Linked DNA regions of Heyndrickxia acidicola. The protein of the gene in region 1 interacts with the protein of each later gene in a pairwise test. Links are inferred from orthologs where the notes say so. Each region holds a gene or a part of one and is shown in the gene's direction. Other genes may lie near its edges.

What was found. The genes of interacting proteins can lie anywhere in the genome.
Region 2: the proteins of ileS (region 1) and A5N88_RS05645 interact in binary tests that used the Escherichia coli proteins (3 or more experiments, as listed by UniProt). The link is inferred for Heyndrickxia acidicola from one-to-one orthologs.

The regions. Positions count from the first base shown.
Region 1 is NZ_KV440953.1:1,784,115-1,787,377, reverse strand. It holds ileS (isoleucine--tRNA ligase), read left to right. Parts: upstream 1-303; coding sequence 304-3,063; downstream 3,064-3,263. Other genes in the region: A5N88_RS08375 (TraR/DksA family transcriptional regulator), read left to right, coding at 3,226-3,263. UniProt on the Escherichia coli protein: Catalyzes the attachment of isoleucine to tRNA(Ile). As IleRS can inadvertently accommodate and process structurally similar amino acids such as valine, to avoid such errors it has two additional distinct tRNA(Ile)-dependent editing activities.
Region 2 is NZ_KV440953.1:1,201,272-1,204,249, reverse strand. It holds A5N88_RS05645 (substrate-binding domain-containing protein), read left to right. Parts: upstream 1-979; coding sequence 980-1,978; downstream 1,979-2,978. Other genes in the region: A5N88_RS05635 (PQQ-dependent sugar dehydrogenase), read right to left, coding at 2,569-2,978; A5N88_RS05650 (ABC transporter permease), read left to right, coding at 21-959. UniProt on the Escherichia coli protein: Part of the ABC transporter complex RbsABC involved in ribose import. Binds ribose. Also serves as the primary chemoreceptor for chemotaxis.

The DNA.
Region 1 (3,263 bases):
CTGGAAGATCACCCATGAGTTCTTGACTTGAAAACCATTTGGTTAGTAGATAAAAGCGGGTCATTCTCGATATTGAATGATAAAGCGGACAATGACTATTCATTGTCTACCAGGGTGGTACCGCGGGAAACCTTCTCGTCCCTTTGTGGATGAGAAGGTTTTTTTTGTTTTTAGGGTAATAAAGAACATTCAGAAGCCTAATCAGTGCAGGAATGCATAAAGAAAATTTTGTCAATTATATGTAATGGCCTTATGATGATTCATTTTAACATAATTAGTTGTTTTATTTAGGAGGAGTAAAAGATGGAGTATAAAGATACCTTATTGATGCCTAAAACGGAATTTCCGATGCGAGGAAATCTTCCCAAAAGAGAACCTGAAATTCAGGAAAAATGGGAAAAGATGAATATTTACCAAAAAGTTCAGGAAAGAAATCAAGGAAAGCCATTGTTTATTTTGCATGACGGACCGCCTTATGCAAACGGTGATCTCCACATGGGCCATGCCTTAAACAAAACATTAAAGGACTTTATTGTAAGATATAAATCCATGACAGGCTTCAACGCACCGTATGTACCTGGCTGGGATACCCACGGCCTGCCAATTGAACAGGCATTAACTAATAAGGGTGTAAAACGAAAAGAAATGACAGTTGCTGAATTTCGAAAGCTATGTGCAGAATATGCCTATGAACAAGTTGATAACCAAAGGGCTTCCTTTAAAAGACTGGGAGTGCGCGGTGACTGGGAAAATCCGTATCTTACATTAAAGCCCGAATACGAGGCTCAACAAATTAAGGTTTTTGGAGAAATGGCAAGCAAAGGCTATATTTATAAAGGACTAAAGCCTGTATACTGGTCTCCATCCAGTGAATCAGCCCTTGCAGAGGCAGAAATTGAGTATCAGGATAAACGCTCAGCCTCCATTTATGTCGCCTTTAAAGTGAAAGATGGAAAAGGCGTGCTGGATAATGAAACAAAAATCATTATCTGGACTACTACACCTTGGACAATGCCTGCTAATTTAGGTATTTCAGTGCATCCAGATTTAAATTATGCCGTCGTTTTGGTCAATAATGAAAAATTTGTTGTGGCTGAAGCTCTTCTTGAAGAGGTTTCCAACGTACTTGAATGGGAGTCGCCAGAAGTGGTGAAAACTGTCAAAGGTCGCGATATGGAATATATTACAGCTGAACACCCTTTCTATGACCGCGAATCTTTAGTCATGCTTGGTGACCATGTTACAACTGAATCTGGAACAGGCTGTGTACATACAGCTCCTGGACATGGGGAAGATGACTTTATTGTTGGGAAAAAGTATGGCTTGGACGTTTTATGTCCCGTGGACGATAAAGGAAGAATGACAGCGGAGGCTCCAGGATTTGAAGGACTGTTCTATGATGAGGCTAATAAACCAATTACAGAAAAGCTTAAAGAGGTTGGCGCCCTTCTTAAACTGAATTTCTTTACCCACTCATATCCGCATGATTGGAGAACAAAGAAGCCGGTTATTTTCCGGGCAACTGCTCAATGGTTCGCCTCAATCGACGCTTTCCGTAATGAGCTTTTGGAGCAAATTAAAGAAGTGAAGTGGGTTCCATCTTGGGGAGAAACAAGATTATTTAATATGGTTCGTGACCGTGGGGATTGGTGTATCTCCCGCCAGAGAGCATGGGGTGTTCCAATTCCGGTATTCTATGCTGAAAATGGTGATGCCATTATTACAGAAGAAACAATCGAGCATGTTTCTGAATTATTCCGTGAGAATGGATCCAACGTTTGGTTTGAGCGTGAAGCAAAGGAGTTGCTTCCTGAAGGCTTTACCCATCCTGGAAGCCCGAATGGCCAATTCACTAAGGAAACAGACATTATGGATGTCTGGTTTGATTCAGGCTCTTCCCATCAGGGCGTGTTAGTTGAACGTGATGGACTTCAGCGTCCAGCAGATCTATATTTGGAGGGTTCTGACCAATATCGCGGCTGGTTTAACTCATCTCTTACAACCTCTGTTGCTGTTTCCGGCAAGGCACCGTATAAAGGAATTTTAAGCCACGGATTTGCACTCGATGGTGAAGGAAGAAAAATGAGTAAATCCTTAGGAAATGTTATTTTGCCTGGTAAAGTCATTAACCAAATGGGTGCCGAAATTGTTCGTTTATGGGTTGCATCAGTAGATTATCAAGCGGATGTTCGTGTATCTGATGCTATTCTTAAACAGGTTTCTGAAGTTTACAGAAAGATCCGTAATACTTTCCGTTTCTTGCTTGGCAACTTAAATGATTTCCAGCCTGATGCAAATAAGATCAGCTATGACCAGCTGCGCGAAGTAGATCAGTTCATGCTTGTAAAATTAAATCAATTAATCAAAACTGTTTGTACTTCCTATGAAAATTATGAATTCCCAAGCATTTATCATGCAATTAATAATTTCTGTACTCAAGATCTAAGTGCGTTCTATCTGGATTTTGCCAAAGACGTACTGTATATCGAAGCGGAAGATAATTATGAGCGCAGAGCGATGCAAACAGTCTTATATGAATGTTTAACAGTTCTTGCTAAATTATTATCACCTGTTCTTCCTCATACTGCTGATGAAGTGTGGGAATTCATTCCTGGAGTGGAAGGAGAAAGTGTTCAGCTGACGGATATGCCAGAGTACAAAGAGCTTCCGAATGCTTTAAAACTTGAAGAAAAATGGTCTAAATTCTTGGATCTTCGAGATGATGTATTAAAAGCATTAGAAGAAGCAAGAAATGCAAAAGTGATCGGAAAATCCCTGACTGCAAAAGTGACCTTGTATGTAAATAAAGAGATGAAGGAATTGCTGGAAAGCATTCATGAAAGTATGAACCAGCTCTTTATTGTCTCTGGTTTTGAAGTAAGAGGATCTAAGGGAGAAGCACCTGAAAATGCACTTGACCTTCAAAATGCTTCCATCGTAGTAGAAAAAGCAGAAGGTGAAACGTGTGAACGCTGCTGGATTGTTACACCGGAAGTGGGCAAAAATGAAAAGCACCCTACACTATGTCCGCGCTGTGCTGAAGTAGTGGAAAAAAATTATTAAAAGAAAAGCGTAAGCCGATTGCTAGTACAATATAAAGGAACCCCCAAAGGTAATTCTTTGGGGGTTTTGTATTATTTGTAACTTTTAGAAACAGTTACTCTTTAAACAATCCTAAAGATTGGGGATGATAAAATACAACAAACTGCATGGAGGGATAATGACATGAATGAGCAGCATGATGAACACTTTCGTTTTCTTCA
Region 2 (2,978 bases), 580 kb from region 1 along the record:
TCCGTTCGATATTTTCAGAAATGCAGGCGCTTATTGTATTAATTATTTTAATCATCATTGCAGCGCTTCTGTCACCTGTCTTTCTCACTGTAACCAACCTGTTAAATATCTTATTAGAGGTGGCTGTAACGGCTATTCTGGCAATAGGGCAGACTTATATAATCATTCTTGCAGAAATTGACCTGTCTGTTGGGGCGACATTAGGTCTTTCTGCTGCAGTAACCGCGGGTTTTTTGTCTCATGGGAACTTAGTGGTAGGTCTGATTATAGGAATGATTGTCGGCTTGGCTGCAGGGCTTATTAATGGATTACTTGTAACAATCGGAAAGCTGCCTTCCTTTATTGCTACATTAGGCACAATGACAGCATTCGCTGGATTGACATTGGTCATTACTCAAGGAAACCCAATCACCATAACCTCAAACTCATTTCAATACATTGGCCAGGGATTTATTGCAGGTGTCCCATTTCCTGTTTGGTTAATGGTCATTCTTTATGTGCTATTTTGGTTCCTGTTACACCGAACACATTTTGGCCGTTATGTATTTGCGACAGGAGGAAATGAAGAAGCAAGCCGCTTATCCGGGATCAATGTAAAGAAAGTGAAACTATTGTCATTTATTATGGCAGGTGTTTTATCAGCAATAGCGGGTTTTATATTAACCGCTCGATTAAGCTCTGCAGAACCCACTGCGGGAAGTGGTATGGAGCTTGATTCCATTGCTGCCGTTATTCTGGGTGGAACGAGTCTTACAGGCGGGAAAGGGGGGCTTATTGGAACGGTCATTGGTGCCATTATATTAGGTGTTTTAGATAATGGAATGAATTTATTGAATGTATCAGCCTTTTACCAGGGAGTAGCGAAAGGGGTGATTATTCTCTTAGCTGTATTATTGGATCGCAACATGAAGTCTTTATCATCACTTTCAAGACTTGCTAGTTTTAAAAAATCTGCATAATCTAATGGAGGAATTTTTATATGAAAAAGACATTTGCAGTAGCATTAAGTGTATTGGTAATAGGTGGCATGATTGCAGGCTGTAGTTCTAATTCATCTTCCGGAAGTGCAAGTGGTGCTTCAAAAGGGTCATCCTCAGCTTCATCTGGTAAAGAAATTGATATGATTATTAGCACCCTTAACAACCCTTTCTTTGTATCCCTGAAAAATGGTGCAGAAGCAGAAGCAAAAAAACTTGGCATTAATCTTGTGATTCAAAATGCTAATAACGATAATCAAACAGAGTTAAACCTGGCCCAAACGGATATTTTAAAAAAACCGGCAGCCTTGGTTCTCGACCCGGTAGACAGCAATGCTATTGTTGCATCTATAAATCAAGCAAACCAGGCAAAGATACCAGTTTATGCATTTGATCGATTGCCAACTGGCGGTAAATTGGAGACTTTTATTGGATATGACGCGATTAATGCTGGTAAAACGGCAGCTGACGCGTTAGCCAAAGCATTAAATGAAAAAGGAAATGTAATTGAAATACAAGGAATAATGGGAACGAATGTTGCACAAGACCGCAGCAAAGGCTTTGAACAGGAAATTGCTAAATATCCAAATATTAAAGTAGTTGCAAAACAACCCGCTGATTTTGACAGGGCAAAAGCACTTAACGTTATGACTAACCTTATTCAGGCACATTCTGATGTCAATGGTGTATATGCTGCAAATGATGAAATGGCAATGGGGGTCGTTTCGGCATTAAAAGCACGCGGTATGACTCAAAAAGTCACGGTTGTCGGGAATGATGGAATAAAGGATGCTCTTGATTCGATAACAAATGGAACAATGAAAGCCACAAATGCAGAGTCACCTTTTTATGAAGGAATGCAGGTTGCAGATATTGCAAAAGATATTCTAGATGGCAAGCAAGTAAAAAGCTCCACAACATTAGAAGGACAACTTGTAACAAAGGCAAATGTAGATAATTACTGGAAGCACCTAAAAGAAATTGGAGATCCACAAGACTAACCCATTAAAATAAGATGATTTTAAAGAAGGTGACTTAATAGCAGCTGTTATAGCTGTTGTTAAGTCATCTTTTGTAGGATAATAATTAAAAGACTGTTATAACCAGTCAGGATATGAGAATACCCGGTGTTTATGCTAAGACGTTTCCCTAGAACGCTAAGTCCTTTCGAAAATACCATTCCTATTAAAGTATTAGAATTTTTTTCGTTAAAGATAAAAAAAACAATGGTTCTGTTTACTCCTGAATTAGGGAGAAATGCAGTATGTAAGAAAATATTCTCAAAAATTGGCAGTGCTGATACTGAGAAGAGGAAATGAAAACCGATAATCAGATAAATCAGATCTAAAAAAAGAATGGCAACCCTCAATTCATTCTATGTTTTGGTCTGCCATTCTTTTTTGCTGAAATTTTTCCTCGCATACTCTTCATCTGTAAAAAAAGAGCACTCTACTAAAAAAAGATCAAAAGAAAAGTTGGTCAGGATCAGGGCTAACCTGTAATTAAGCGATGAACTGAGGGGCAGTTGCAATTGGCTCATCAAATAATCTTTTCTAGATTGCCTTATTTTCTATCTGCTATAAAGTCACATTTATGATCCATGTACAATTTCAAAAATAGTCCCTTGATTAAAATCAGTAACTTTCATAGAGCCATAAACCCCTATATAAAGCCTGGTTTGATCCAAATTGGTTCCCAAGCTAACGTAGTAAGCGGACTGGGAGCCAAAAGGACTGTCTGTTTCAATTATATTATAATCATTTAATTTCCCAATTGCTGTTCCCCTTGTATAAGCTAAAACACCTCTGGCCGGGTTCTGAGATTCTCCTTGTTTCGCAAGATCGGTAAACACTACGCTTCCCCTTAACTCGGGGATTCCATTCCCCAGATATGGCTGGACGCCTGTAAGGGCAGTTCCTCCAAACTTATCAGGGCGGGAATCCTTATGAAAATAGCTTGCCATTGGATGAAGGCGTGTCATTGATGTTGTTACCGCTTCAT